One region of the Agromyces sp. GXS1127 genome, then DNA from elsewhere that is predicted to be linked to it. Evidence: predicted binding sites of a transcription regulator. Region 1 holds the regulator's gene; the other holds the start of a gene.
The links. The regulator LexA, encoded in region 1, represses DNA repair genes until DNA is damaged. The targets are predictions, from matches to a motif close to TCGAACANNTGTTCGA.
Positions count from the first base shown of each region.

Region 2: uvrA (excinuclease ABC subunit UvrA) is a predicted target of LexA. The motif match lies at 4,362-4,377, and genes of this name have one in related genera.

Region 1 is NZ_JBOCIG010000003.1:504,452-511,931, reverse strand. Features, by position in the region: gene hisH (imidazole glycerol phosphate synthase subunit HisH) at 1-557, opposite strand, end outside; gene hisB (imidazoleglycerol-phosphate dehydratase HisB) at 554-1,168, opposite strand; gene ACQ393_RS07850 (histidinol-phosphate transaminase) at 1,213-2,307, opposite strand; gene ACQ393_RS07845 (LysM peptidoglycan-binding domain-containing protein) at 2,366-2,704, opposite strand; gene lexA (transcriptional repressor LexA) at 3,018-3,695, shown strand; gene metE (5-methyltetrahydropteroyltriglutamate--homocysteine S-methyltransferase) at 3,806-6,145, opposite strand; gene ACQ393_RS07830 (methylenetetrahydrofolate reductase) at 6,142-7,134, opposite strand; gene hflX (GTPase HflX) at 7,377-7,480, opposite strand, start outside.
Region 2 is NZ_JBOCIG010000004.1:112,108-119,587, forward strand. Features, by position in the region: gene rpsA (30S ribosomal protein S1) at 1-1,404, shown strand, start outside; gene coaE (dephospho-CoA kinase) at 1,579-2,196, shown strand; gene uvrB (excinuclease ABC subunit UvrB) at 2,261-4,324, shown strand; gene uvrA (excinuclease ABC subunit UvrA) at 4,433-7,324, shown strand; gene uvrC (excinuclease ABC subunit UvrC) at 7,327-7,480, shown strand, end outside.

The sequences.
Region 1 (7,480 bases):
AGCGGGCCGTTCTCCACCGCGGCGAGGAAGCGACCGCCGTGCTCCGACCAGGTCAGCTTGGGCCGCGGGAAGGGCGGGATGACATCGAGGCTCCACGACTGCGCCCCGTACGAGTGCACGAAGTAGAAGCGCTCCTCCTCGAGCCCCGCGAAGAGCACCGAACCCTCGTCGGGCTGCACGGTGTTCCAGCCCATGTGCGGCAGCACCTCGCTCGGCAGCTCGGTGACGGCGCCCGGCCATTCGCCGAGGCCCTCGGTGTCGACGCCGCGCTCGACGCCGTGCTCGAACATGACCTGCATGCCCACGCAGATGCCGAGCACGGGCCGGCCGCCGGCCAGACGCCGGTCGATGAGCTCGTCGCCGCGGACCGCGCGCAGGCCGTCCATGACGGCGGCGAACGCACCGACGCCGGGGACGACGAGACCGTCGGCCTCCATGACGGTGCGCCGGTCGGCGGTGAGCTCGACCTCGGCTCCTGCGCGCTCGAGCGCCTTGACCGCCGAGTGCACGTTGCCGGAGCCGTAGTCGAGGACCGCGACCCGGCGGATCGCGGTCACAGGGCGCCCTTCGTCGAGGGGATGCCGCGCACGAGCGGGTCGAGCGCCTTCGCCTGCCGGAACGCCCGTGCGAACGCCTTGAACTCGGCCTCGGCGATGTGGTGCGGGTCACGGCCGCCGAGCACGGTGACGTGGACCGTGAGCCCGGCGTTGAACGTGATCGCCTCGAAGACGTGCCGGACCATCGAGCCCGTGAAGTGGCCGCCGATGAGGTGGTACTCGAAGCCGTCGGGCTCGCCGGTGTGCACGAGGTACGGGCGACCCGAGATGTCGACGACGGCCTGGGCGAGCGCCTCGTCCAGGGGGACGAGCGCATCGCCGTACCGGGAGATGCCGGTCTTGTCGCCGAGCGCGTCGCGGATGGCGCGCCCGAGCGCGATCCCCACATCCTCCACCGTGTGGTGCACGTCGATCTCGATGTCGCCCTTCGCACGGACGGTCAGGTCGGTGAGCGAGTGCTTGGCGAACGCGGTGAGCAGGTGGTCGTAGAACGGCACGGTCGTCTCGATATCGCTCGTGCCGGTGCCGTCGAGGTCGATCGAGAGGTCGATGCTCGACTCGCTGGTCTCGCGCTGCACGCGTGCGGTGCGCGCGGGCCGTTCGGTGCTCATGGGGTCATCCTATTCGGGGAGGCCGGTGGGGATTCCGGGTCGGATCAGGCGTTCGGGGCCGCCGACGGCGCGAACGACGCCATGGCCTCGAGGAACGCGGTGGTCTCGGCCTCGGTGCCCGCGGTGACGCGCAGGCAACCGGGCAGGCCGATCTCGCGGATCAGGATGCCGCGCTCGAGCAGCGCCTCGAACACGGCGTGCGGGTCGTCGACGCCGCCGAACAGGACGAAGTTCGCGCCGCTGCGATAGGGCCGGAATCCGAGCGCGGCGAGCTCCCGCGTGATCCGCTCGCGCTGCGCGCGGATCTCGCCGACCATCGCGAGCATCTCGTCGGCGTGCGCGAGGGCGCCGAGCGCGGCCGCCTGCGTGAGGGCGGACAGGTGATACGGCAGTCGGACGAGACGCAGGGCGTCGATGACCGCCGGGTCGGCGGCGAGGTAGCCCACTCGCGCGCCGGCGAAGGCGAAGGCCTTGCTCATGGTGCGCGACACCAGGAGCCGGGGTCGCCCTTCGAGCAGGGTCAGCGCGCTCGGCGTGCCGGGGTCGGCGAACTCCTGGTATGCCTCGTCGACGACGACCACGCCGCGCGCGGCGTCGACCACCGCGGCGATGGTCTCGAGCGACAGCGGCGTGCCCGTCGGGTTGTTCGGCGAGCAGAGCAGCACGATGTCGGGATCGTGGCGATCGATCGCGGCGACCGCGGTCTCGGGCGAGAGCTCGAAGTCGGCGTCGCGGTCGGCGGCGATCCACCCGGTGCCCGTGCCCGACGAGAGCAGGCCGTACATCGAGTAGGTCGGACCGAAGCCGAGCGCGGTGCGCCCGGGACCGCCGAACGCCTGCAGCACGTGCTGCAGCACCTCGTTCGACCCGTTGGCCGCCCAGAGCTGCTCGGGAACGAGGCCGTGCCCGAGGTACCGGGCCAGCGCCGTCCGCAGCTGCGTGAACTCGCGGTCCGGATAGCGGTTCAGGCCGATGATGGCGGCGGCGACCCGGGCGACGATGTCGTGCGCCACGTCCTCCGGGATCGGATGCGTGTTCTCGTTGACGTTGAGTGCGACCGGCACGACCTTCTGGGGAGCACCGTACGGGGTCTTGCCGCGAAGGTCATCACGGATGGGCAGGTCGTCGAGACTCGTCACCGATCAATGCTATCCGCGCGCTCCCCGTGTGTCGGCGTGCGGCGGCGACCGGGCGCGCTCACCGGGTCGCGGGGAGCACGAGCTCCTGGCCGGGCTGGACGACGGCGTCGTCGAGGCCGTTCAGGCGCATGATCTCGTAGATCACGTCACGTGGATCGGACGACGGGGCGATCGACTCGGCGATCGCCCAGAGCGTGTCGCCGGCGCCGACCTCGATCGTCTCGAACGCGGCCGCGGCCCGCCCGTCGTCGATACCGGCGACGGCACCGCCCGACGAGAGCACCCCGATGAGCACACCGAGCGCGACGGGAAGGGCGGCGAGGCCGGTGAGGACGACGCGGCCGCGCCGGGTGAGCCTGAGGCGCGTGCGCACGGTCGACGATCCGAACGCGGGCATCGTCTGAGCCGCTCCTGCGGCCCCCATCACCACTGCACTCATTCCGCACCTCCCGAGGCTCCAGCCCCGCATCCGGCCCTCGGCCGGGAGGACCGGATGCGAAGCTGTGTTCCGAATATATCTTCGAACATTCCACGCTGCAAGCACCGGAAGTGGGATTTCCGGACCTGGATATCGCGACACACTCGAACGGATGTTTGTCGGCCGGGTGCGAGACGGATACAGTTTCGAATGTCCGACGACAGTCGAACACCGACCACCGACATCCGGACCACGGCGGTCCCGACGAGAGGCGAGGCACGTGAGCATCGACATCGACCAGGCACGAGGCACGGGTGGCCGGTCCCGTCGGCGCAAGACGCTGAGCCCGAAGCAGGTCGCGATCCTCGAGGTCATCCGCGCGTCCGTCTCCGACCGCGGCTACCCGCCGAGCATGCGCGAGATCGGCGACGCCGTCGGCCTCTCGTCCCTCTCGAGCGTCACCCACCAGCTCAACCAGCTCGAGCTCGCCGGCTACCTCCGACGCGACCCGAATCGCCCGCGCGCACTCGAGATCCTGATCGACGTGCCCGGCTCCGAGCAGCGCCCGGCGTCGGTCGAGCCGGCTCCGGTCGGCGACGCCGCCATGGTCCCGATGGTCGGCCGCATCGCGGCCGGCGTGCCGATCACGGCCGAGCAGCAGGTCGAGGAGGTCTTCCCGCTCCCCCGTCAGCTCGTCGGCAAGGGCGAGCTGTTCATCCTCAAGGTCGTCGGCGACTCCATGATCGACGCCGCGATCTGCGACGGCGACTGGGTCGTCGTCCGATCCCAGAAGACGGCCGAGAACGGCGAGATCGTCGCGGCCATGCTCGACGGCGAGGCGACCGTCAAGGTCTTCCGCCAGCGCGACGGCCACACCTGGCTGCTCCCCCGCAACTCGGCCTTCGAGCCGATCCTCGGCGACGAGTCCGAGGTGCTCGGCAAGGTCGTCGCGGTGCTCCGCACCGTCTGATCGCCGAGCCGGCGAGCCCCGGTGCCGGCCCGCTTCGACCCAGCACACCCGCCGACGACGAGGGCGGATGCCGCGGGCTCACCCCGCGGCATCCGCCCTCGTGCGTCGGATCAGGCGGTCGCGACCGCGACCCCCTCGCGCACCGAGCGCGCCGCCTCGACGATGTTCGCGAGCGACGCGACCGTCTCGTCGTAGCCGCGGGTCTTCAGGCCGCAGTCCGGGTTCACCCAGAGCCGGCCCGCGGGCACGCCGTCGACAGCGCGCTCGAGGAGCGAGCGCACCTCCTCGACGCTCGGCACGCGCGGCGAGTGGATGTCGTAGACGCCGGGACCCACACCGTGGTCGAAGCCGCTCGCGGCCAGGTCGGCCACGACCTCCATGCGGCTGCGCGCCGCCTCGATCGAGGTGACGTCGGCGTCGAGCTCGCGGATCGCGTCGATCACGACGCCGAACTCCGAGTAGCAGAGGTGCGTGTGCACCTGCGTCGCCGGCGCAGCGCCCCCGGTGGCGAGGCGGAACGAGCCGACCGACCAGTCGAGGTACGCGGGCTGGTCGGCGAGCTTCAGCGGCAGCAGCTCGCGGAGCGCCGGCTCGTCGACCTGGATGATCCGGATTCCGGCGGCCTCGAGGTCGCCGATCTCGTCGCGGAGCGCCAGCGCCACCTGCCGGGCGGTGTCGCCGAGGGGCTGGTCGTCGCGCACGAACGACCACGCGAGGATGGTGACGGGCCCGGTCAGCATGCCCTTGACGGGCTTCTCCGAGAGCGACTGCGCGTATGCCGACCACTCCACGGTCATCGGCGCCGGACGCGAGACGTCGCCCCACAGGATCGACGGACGCGTGCAACGCGAGCCGTACGACTGCACCCAGCCGTGCTGCGTGACGGCGAACCCGTCGAGCAGCTCGGCGAAGTACTGCACCATGTCGTTGCGCTCGGGCTCGCCGTGCACGAGCACGTCGAGACCCAGGTCCTCCTGCAGGCGGACGACCCGCTCGATCTCCTCGCGCATGAGGTCGCGGTAGGCGGCATCCGTCAGCTCGCCCTTCACGAGGCGAGCGCGGGCGCGACGGATGTCGGCGGTCTGCGGGAACGAGCCGATCGTGGTGGTCGGCAGCGCCGGGAGCGCGAGGTCCTCCTGGGCGGCGACACGGTCGTCGTACGCGGCGCGCGCGAAGGCGCCCGCGTCGAGTGCGGCGAGCCGGTCCCGCACCTCCGGCACCCGAACACCGGTCGCGGCCGCGCGATCGGCGAGGGCAGCGGATGCCGCGTCGAGGTCGGTCGCGATGGCGTCGCGCCCCTCGGTGACGCCCCGCGCCAGCGTCGCGACCTGGGCGACCTTCTGGTCGGCGAACGCGAGCCAGCTCACCAGCCGCGGGTCGAGCGCGGTCTCGTCGTCGACGTCGTGCGGCACGTGCAGGAGCGAGGTCGAACTCGACACGGCGACCGTGCCGGAGACCGAGCGCAGCGCCTCGGCGCGCGCGAACGCCTGCTCCAGGTCGCCGCGCCAGATGTTGTGGCCGTCGACGACGCCCGCGACGAGCGTCTTCGCGGCGAGCGCCTCCTCCGTCACGGGGTCGAGCCGCTCCGGCAGGTCGCCGCGGACGAGGTCGAACCCGACCGCCTCGACGGGCGTGGCCGCGAGCGCAGGCAGGGCGTCGCCGAGGTCGCCGTACGGGGCGGCGACGAAGATCGCCGGACGCGCCTCGGCCGCGCCGAGGGCGTCGTAGGCGAGCGCGACCGCCTCGAGCACGCGATCGCGCGGCTCGTCGAGGCTCTCGCTCACGAGTCCCGGCTCGTCGAGCTGCACCCACTCGGCGCCGGCCTCGGCGAGCTCGCCGAGGATCGCGCGGTAGACCGGGACGAGGTCGGCGAGGCGGTCGAGCGGACGGAAGCCCTCGGGCGCGCCGTCCGCCGCCTTCGACAGCAGGAGGAACGTGACCGGGCCGACCAGCACCGGACGCGTGACGAACCCGGCCGCGCGCGCCTCGCGCACCTGCGCGACGAGCGCCTCGGCGTGCGCGGCGAACGCGGTGTCCGGCCCGATCTCCGGCACGAGGTAGTGGTAGTTCGAGTCGAACCACTTCGTCATCTCGAGCGGCGCGTCGGCGCCCTCGCCGCGGGCCACCGTGAAGGTGCCGGCGAGGTCGAGGCGTCCGTCGGCGCCCAGCAGCCGCTCGAAGCGGGTCGGGATCGCGCCCACGGCCACGGCCGCGTCGAGGACCTGGTCGTAGTTCGAGAAGCTCTCGGGGATCGCCGAGTCCGTCCGGCCGAGGCCGAGCTCGGCCAGCCGCTCGCGGGTCGCGGCGCGGAGGCCCGCCGCGATGCGTTCGAGCTCGGCGGCGTCGATCCGGCCGGCCCAGAACGCCTCGACGGCGTGCTTGAGCTCGCGGCGGCGCCCGATGCGCGGGTAGCCGAGGATCGTGCCGGTGGGGAAGGCGGGTGCGGTCATCGTTCTCTCGTGTTCCTCTCGGTGCCCGCGTGGGCGGGGGTGTTGGCGAGGCCGAGCCGTTCCAGGACGGCGAGGACGGCCTCGTGACGGTTGAAGGTGTACAGGTGCAGTCCGGGGGCGCCGCCCGCGAGGACGTCGGCGACGAGCTTCGCGGCGTGCGCGACGCCGAGTTCGAACTGGGCGTCCGCGTCGGGCTCGATCTCGAGGTCGATCGCGAGCTCGGCCGGCGCCGGGACGCCCGTGATCTGCTCCAGCCGCGCGAGCCGCGCCGGCGTCGTGACGGGCATGATGCCCGGCAGGATCGGGATGGTCACCCCGCCCGTCCGGGCGCGCTGCACGAACGACAGGTAGTCGTCGGCATGCCAGAACAGCTGCGTGATCGCGAGGTTCGCGCCCGCGACCTCCTTGGCGAGCAGCACGTCGACGTCCTGGTTCGACCCGCGCGAGCGCGGGTGCCCGCTCGGGAAGGCCGCCACGGCGACGCGCTCCGGGCGCGGACGCTCGCGGATGGCCGTGACCCCGGGCATGCCGGGGATGCGCGACCGCCCGAACGGCTCGCGTTCCTCCTGCACCCGGTGGATGAGCTGCACGAGCTCCGCGGCGCTGTGCAGGTCGCCGATCGCGTCCTCCGCGTCGGCGGTACCGGCCGGCGGGTCGCCGCGGAGCGCCAGGAAGCTCGTGACGCCCGCGTCGAGGAACTCCCGCACGAGCCGGTTCGCCTCGGCGTGGCTCGACCCGACGCAGGTGAGGTGCGCCATCGGCTCGACGCCCGTGTGCTCGAGCATGTACCGGAGCACGGTGAGCGAGCGGTCGCGGCTCGATCCGCCCGCGCCGAAGGTCACGGAGATGAACGCGGGGTCGACCTCGGCGAGCCGGTCGATGGTGCGGCCGAGCGCGATCGCCGCCGCGTCGGTCCGCGGCGGGAACAGCTCGAACGAGATCGGCACGCGCGGCCGGGCGGCGGCGCCGTCGGGCTGGGTTCCGGTCATGTCGCTCCAGGTGGCGAGCAGTCCCGGGGGTGGTCGAGTGCACGGCACGCCGCGCCCGACCGGCCGGAACGGCAGGTGGGTCTCGCGGGCGGGTGCCGGGCTCGGCGGTCGCTCCAGGCGGGCGACATCCGGCCGCTCGCCACGATCAGGTGCGACGATACGCTCGGGTGACCGGTTCCGCTCCCGGTGTTACGACGAGTGACCGGTGTGACGGCGAGTGACGCGGGTCGGGCGAGCGGATGCTACGCCAGCGCCTCCGCGCGGAACTCCTCGAGCTGCGCGGCCTGCTCGGGCGACGCGAGCGCCCGGATGCGCGTGCCGTCCTCGACGTACTCGGTCGACAGCA
Region 2 (7,480 bases), on a different contig from region 1:
GACATCGGATCTGCTGACGATTTCCTCGCCGCGGTCGAGAAGACGCTCAAGTTCTTCAACGACGGCGACCTGATCGAGGGCACCGTCGTGAAGATCGACCGCGACGAGGTCCTCCTCGACGTCGGCTACAAGACCGAGGGTGTCATCCCCTCCCGCGAACTCTCCATCAAGCACGACGTCGACCCCAGCGAGGTCGTCGAGGTCGGCGACTCCGTCGAGGCCCTCGTTCTCCAGAAGGAGGACAAGGAAGGCCGTCTGATCCTGTCGAAGAAGCGCGCGCAGTACGAGCGCGCGTGGGGCGACGTGGAGAAGATCAAGGAGAACGACGGCGTCGTCACCGGCTCGGTCATCGAGGTCGTCAAGGGCGGCCTCATCGTCGACATCGGCCTCCGCGGCTTCCTCCCGGCGTCGCTCATCGAGCTGCGCCGCGTCCGCGATCTCACGCCGTACCTCGGCCAGGAGATCGAGGCGAAGATCCTCGAGCTCGACAAGAACCGCAACAACGTGGTCCTCTCGCGTCGCGCCCTGCTCGAGCAGACCCAGTCGGAGTCGCGTTCGACCTTCCTCCAGAACCTCCACCCGGGCCAGATCCGCAAGGGCGTCATCTCGTCGATCGTCAACTTCGGTGCGTTCGTCGACCTCGGTGGCGTCGACGGTCTCGTCCACGTCTCGGAGCTCTCGTGGAAGCACATCGAGCACGCGTCCGAGGTCGTCGAGGTCGGCCAGGAGGTCACCGTCGAGGTGCTCTCCGTCGAACTCGACCGCGAGCGCGTCTCGCTGTCGCTCAAGGCGACCCAGGAGGACCCGTGGCAGGTCTTCGCGCGCACGCACGCGATCGGCCAGGTCACCCCGGGCAAGGTCACGAAGCTCGTCCCGTTCGGCGCGTTCGTCCGCGTCGCGGACGGCATCGAGGGCCTCGTGCACATCTCCGAGCTGTCGGGCCGCCACGTCGAGCTCGCCGAGCAGGTCGTGTCGGTCGGCGAGGAAGTGTTCGTCAAGGTCATCGACATCGACCTCGAGCGTCGCCGCATCTCGCTCTCGCTCAAGCAGGCGAACGACGGCGTCGACCCCGAGGGCACCGAGTTCGACCCGGCGCTCTACGGCATGCTCACCGAGTACGACGAGCAGGGCAACTACAAGTACCCCGAGGGCTTCGACCCCGAGACCAACGAGTGGCGCGAGGGCTTCGAGGCCCAGCGCGAGAAGTGGGAGCAGGAGTACGCTGCAGCCCAGGCTCGCTGGGAGGCGCACAAGAAGCAGGTCGCGGCCTCGCTCGCGGCGCAGGCGTCGGACGACTCGTTCTCGTCGGGCACCTCGTCGTACTCCAGCGAGTCGGCCGGCGCGGGCACCCTCGCCGACGACGCCTCGCTGGCGGCGCTGCGCGAGAAGCTCTCGAGCAACTAGTCGCGTCGGGCAGCCTCGCGCTGCACGCACCGCGCACACGGAAGGCCGGTCCCCCCGCGGGCCGGCCTTCCGGCGTTTCCACGCACGGATGCCGCGAGGGAACCGGCGGCGGGCCTGCCGCGCCGGCGGCCGCGGGTGTCGGACCGACGGTCGCACCCGAATAGAGTGGGGGTCGTGTATCTGATCGGTCTCACCGGCGGCATCGCGTCGGGCAAGTCAACCGTCGCGCGTCGTCTCGTCGAGCACGGCGCCATCCACCTCGACGCCGACCAGCTCGCCCGCCGGGTGGTCGAACCGGGCACGACGTGCCTGCGGGCGATCGTCGACGCCTTCGGCGAGGGCGTGCTGCGCTCCGACGGCACGCTCGATCGGCAGCGGCTCGGCGAACTCGTCTTCCGCGACGACGAGGCGCGCGCCCGACTGAACGCCATCGTGCATCCGGCGGTGCGCGAGCTCTCCGGCACGCTCATCGCGAAGGCCGAACGGGACGACCCGGACGCGGTGGTCGTGTACGACGTCCCGCTCCTCGTCGAGGCACAGGTCGACCACCCGTTCGACCTCGTGGTGGTGACGAGCGCGCCCAAGCGCACGCAGGTCGAGCGGCTGGTCGAGGAGCGCGGCTTCGACCCGATCCAGGCCGAGGCCCGCGTCGACTCGCAGGTGAGCGACGAGGAACGCCGGGCCGTGGCGGACGTCGTGATCGACACCGGCGGCACGCTGGCGCACACGATGAGCCAGGCCGACGCGCTGTGGGTCGACATCGATCGCGCGCGACGGGCGAAGCGCGCCTGATCCCCGCCGTACGCCGTCGGCGTACCCGGCCCCGGTGTCGGTGGGCCGACCTAGACTCGAATCCATGCAGTCGACCCGTTCCGTGCGCCCGTTCGAGGTCGTCAGCGAGTACGCGCCGAGCGGCGACCAGCCGCAGGCCATCGCCGACCTCGCGGCCCGCATCAACGCCGGCGAGACCGACGTGGTGCTGCTCGGCGCGACCGGCACCGGCAAGTCCGCGACCACCGCCTGGCTCATCGAGCAGGTCCAGCGACCCACGCTCGTCCTCGCGCACAACAAGACGCTGGCCGCCCAGCTCGCGAACGAGTTCCGCGAGCTCATGCCGAACAACGCCGTCGAGTACTTCGTCTCGTACTACGACTACTACCAGCCCGAGGCGTACGTGCCGCAGACGGACACCTTCATCGAGAAGGACTCGTCGATCAACGCCGAGGTCGAGCGGCTGCGGCACTCGACGACCAACTCGCTGCTCAGTCGGCGCGACGTGGTCGTCGTCTCCACGGTCTCGTGCATCTACGGCCTCGGCACGCCCGAGGAGTACCTCAATGCGATGATGCCGCTCCAGGTCGGGCAGCGCGTCGATCGCGACTGGCTCATCCGCAAGTTCGTCTCGATGCAGTACCAGCGCAACGATGTCGACTTCTCGCGCGGCACCTTCCGCGTCCGCGGCGACACCATCGAGATCATCCCGGTCTACGAGGAGCACGCCATCCGGATCGAGATGTTCGGTGACGAGATCGAGGCGCTGCACAGCCTGCACCCGCTCACCGGCACCGTCATCGCGAAGCTCGACGCGGTTCCCGTCTTCCCCGCCTCGCACTACGTCGCGAGCGTCGACGTCATGCAGCGCGCGATCGGCACGATCCGCGACGAGCTCGACGAGCGGCTGCAGGAGCTCGAGCGCGAGGGCAAGCTGCTCGAGGCGCAGCGGCTGCGCATGCGCACGACCTTCGACCTCGAGATGATGGAGCAGATCGGCTTCTGCTCGGGCATCGAGAACTACTCGCGCCACATCGACGGCCGCGCGCCGGGCGAGGCGCCGCACTGCCTCCTCGACTACTTCCCCGACGACTACCTCGTCGTGATCGACGAGTCGCACGTCACCGTCCCGCAGATCGGCGCCATGTACGAGGGCGACGCGTCGCGCAAGCGCACCCTCGTCGAGCACGGCTTCCGGCTGCCGAGCGCGCTCGACAACCGGCCGCTGAAGTGGGACGAGTTCAAGGACCGCGTCGGCCAGACGGTGTACCTCTCGGCGACCCCGGGCAAGTACGAGATGGGCATCGCCGACGGCGTCGTCGAGCAGATCATCCGCCCGACCGGGCTCGTCGACCCCGAGATCGTCGTGAAGCCGACGAAGGGGCAGATCGACGACCTGCTGGAGGAGATCCGGGCGCGCGCCGAGCGCGACGAGCGCGTGCTCGTCACGACCCTCACGAAGCGGATGGCGGAGGAGCTCACCGACTTCCTCACGGAGGCGGGGGTCCGGGTCAGGTACCTGCACTCCGACGTCGACACGCTCCGGCGCGTGGAGCTCCTGACGGAACTCCGCGCCGGCGTCTACGACGTGCTCGTGGGCATCAACCTCCTCCGCGAGGGCCTCGACCTGCCCGAGGTGTCGCTCGTGGCGATCCTCGACGCCGACAAGGAGGGCTTCCTCCGATCCTCGACCTCGCTGATCCAGACGATCGGTCGCGCCGCCCGCAACGTCTCGGGCGAGGTCCACATGTACGGCGACGTGATGACGGACTCGATGCGGCTCGCCATCGAGGAGACGAACCGGCGACGCGACAAGCAGCTCGAGTACAACCGAGTGAACGGCATCGATCCCACGCCGCTGCGCAAGCGGATCGCCGACATCACCGAGGTGCTGGCGCGCGAGGAGGCCGACACCGCCAAGCTCCTCGCGGGCCGCGACGGGCGCAGGACCTCGCCCGTGCCGATGAAGCGCGACGGCATCGCGGCGGCCGGTGCGAACGACCTCGAGGAACTGATCCGCGACCTCAACGACCAGATGCTCGAGGCCGCCGGCGAGCTGAAGTTCGAGCTGGCCGCGCGCCTCCGCGACGAGGTCTCCGAGCTCAAGCGCGAGCTGCGGCAGATGGAGAAGGCGGGGCACCTCGGCTGACCGGGACGGCGAGCTGGAGGCGGCATCCGACTGGGAATCGAACGTGTGTTCGCTCTCAGCAGGTGCCGACGCGGCAGGAGTGTCGGAGGGCGTTCGTAGACTCGTAGGGTGCCAGTTTCACGTCTCGATGCCCATTCGCGCCTGAGTGTCCGCGGGGCACGCGTACACAACCTGCGCGACGTCGACGTCGAGATCCCGCGCGACGCCATGGTGGTCTTCACCGGCCTCTCCGGCTCGGGCAAGTCGTCGCTCGCGTTCGACACGATCTTCGCCGAGGGGCAGCGCCGGTACGTGGAGTCCCTGTCCGCGTACGCCCGGCAGTTCCTCGGCCAGGTCGACCGCCCCGACGTCGACTTCATCGAGGGCCTCAGCCCGGCGGTGTCGATCGACCAGAAGTCCACCAACCGCAACCCGCGCTCGACCGTCGGCACGATCACCGAGATCTACGACTACATGCGGCTGCTCTGGGCGCGTATCGGCGTTCCGCACTGCCCGGTCTGCGGCGAGCGGATCCAGCGGCAGACGGTGCAGCAGATCGCCGATCGGCTGATGGAGCTCGAGGCGGGCACGCGCTTCCAGGTGTTGAGCCCCGTCGTCTCGCAGAAGAAGGGCGAATTCGTCGACCTCTTCCGCGAGCTCTCCGGGCAGGGCTACTCCCGCGCCGTCGTCGACGGCGAGCTCATCCGCCTCGACGAGGCGCCCAAGCTGAAGAAGCAGGTCAAGCACGACATCTCGGTCGTCATCGACCGGCTCGTGGCGTCCGACGACATCCTCGGCCGGCTCACCGACTCGCTCGAGACCGCGCTGCGGCTCACCGACGGCCTCGTGCAGGTCAACTACGTCGACCGCGAGGGGGATGCCGCGTGGCAGACCTTCTCCGAGAAGCTCAGCTGCCCGAACCAGCACCCGATCGCGCTCACCGAGATCGAGCCGCGCACCTTCTCGTTCAACGCGCCGTTCGGCGCGTGCCCGGAGTGCTCCGGGCTCGGCACGCGCATGTCGGTCGACGAGGAGCTCCTGCTCGGCGACCCCGCCCTGAGCATCGCCGAGGGCGTCATCCTGCCGTGGACCTCGCAGGGCCGGAGCCTCTACAACTACTACGAGAAGCTGCTCGACGGCCTGGCCCGCGATCTCGGGTTCTCGCTCGACACCCCGTGGGAGGAGCTCGACGCCGACGCGCGGCATGCCGTGCTCCGCGGCGACAACTTCGAGGTGCGGGTGCGCTGGCGCAACCGCTACGGGCGGGAGATGAGCTACACGTCCGGCTTCGAGGGCGTGGTGCCCTACATCGAGCGCCAGTACCTCCAGGCCGAGACCGACGTGCAGCGTGCGCGCTGGGCCGAGTACCTCCGTGAGATCCCCTGCCCGGTCTGCCGCGGCGACCGGCTGAAGCCCGAGGTGCTCGCGGTCCTCATCCACGACGCCTCGATCGCCGACGTCTGCCGGCTCAGCCTGACCGACGCGCGCGCGTTCATGGACCGGCTCGAGCTCACCGATCGCGAGCAGGCGATCGCCGCGCAGGTGCTGCGCGAGATCAAGCTCCGGCTCGACTTCCTGATCCGGGTCGGGCTCAGCTACCTCGACCTGGCGCGCGCCGCCGGCACGCTGTCGGGGGGCGAGGCGCAGCGCATCCGGCTCGCGACGCAGATCGGGTCGGGCCTCACCGGCGTGCTGTACGTGCTCGACGAGCCCAGCATCGGACTCCACCAGCGCGACAACCGCCGGCTGATCGACACGCTGGTCGCGCTCCGCGACCTCGGCAACACGCTCATCGTCGTCGAGCACGACGAAGACACCATCCGCACCGCCGACTGGATCGTCGACATCGGGCCGGGGGCCGGCGTGCACGGCGGCACCGTCGTCCACAGCGGCAGCTACGCCGACCTCATGAAGAACACCGAGTCGCTGACCGGCGACTACCTCGCCGGCCGGCGCGAGATCGCGATCCCGGCCACGAGGCGGCCCGTCGACCCCTCCCGCGTCATCCGCGTCGAGGGCGCGCAGGCGAACAACCTGCGCGGCGTCGACGTCGAGTTCCCGCTCGGCACCTTCACGGCCGTCACCGGGGTGAGCGGGTCCGGCAAGTCGTCGCTCGTGAACGACATCCTGTACCGCGTGCTCGCCAATCGACTCAACGGCGCCCGGAAGGTGCCCGGCAAGCACCGCCGGGTCGCGGGGCTCGATCACCTCGACAAGGTGGTCCACGTCGACCAGGCGCCCATCGGCCGCACCCCGCGGTCCAACCCGGCGACGTACACCGGCGTGTTCGACCGCATCCGCACGCTCTTCTCCGAGACGGCGGAGGCGAAGGCCCGCGGGTACCTGCCGGGTCGGTTCAGCTTCAACGTCAAGGGCGGTCGCTGCGAGGCGTGCTCGGGCGACGGCACGATCAAGATCGAGATGAACTTCCTGCCCGACGTCTACGTCGCGTGCGAGGTCTGCGGCGGCCAGCGCTACAACCGCGAGACCCTGCAGGTGCACTACAAGGGCAAGAACATCGCCGAGGTGCTCGAGATGCCGATCAGCGAGGCGGCCGAGTTCTTCGAGCCGATCTCCGCGATCCACCGGTATCTCAAGACCCTGGTCGACGTCGGGCTCGGGTACGTGCAGCTCGGCCAGAGCGCGACCACGCTCTCGGGCGGCGAGGCGCAGCGCGTGAAGCTCGCGACCGAGCTGCAGCGGCGCTCGAACGGGCGCAGCGTCTACGTGCTCGACGAGCCGACGACCGGACTCCACTTCGAGGACGTGCGGAAGCTCTTGAAGGTGCTCGGCAAGCTCGTCGACAAGGGGAACACCGTGATCGTGATCGAGCACAGCCTCGACGTGATCAAGTCGGCCGACTGGATCATCGACCTCGGGCCAGAGGGCGGCTCGGGCGGCGGCCAGATCGTCGCCACCGGCACGCCCGAGCAGGTCGCCGAGGTCCACGAGAGTCACACGGGGTACTTCCTCCGCGAGATCTTCGAGGCCGCCGTCGGCCCGGCGGTCGCCGCCAGCTGAGCATGGCGAACACCGTCCCGTACCGTCCGCGGCCGGGGGAGATCCCGACCGATCCGGGCGTCTACCGCTTCCGCGACGCCGACCGTCGGGTGCTCTACGTCGGCAAGGCGAAGAACCTGCGCGCGCGACTGTCGAACTACTTCGCCCCGCTGCACA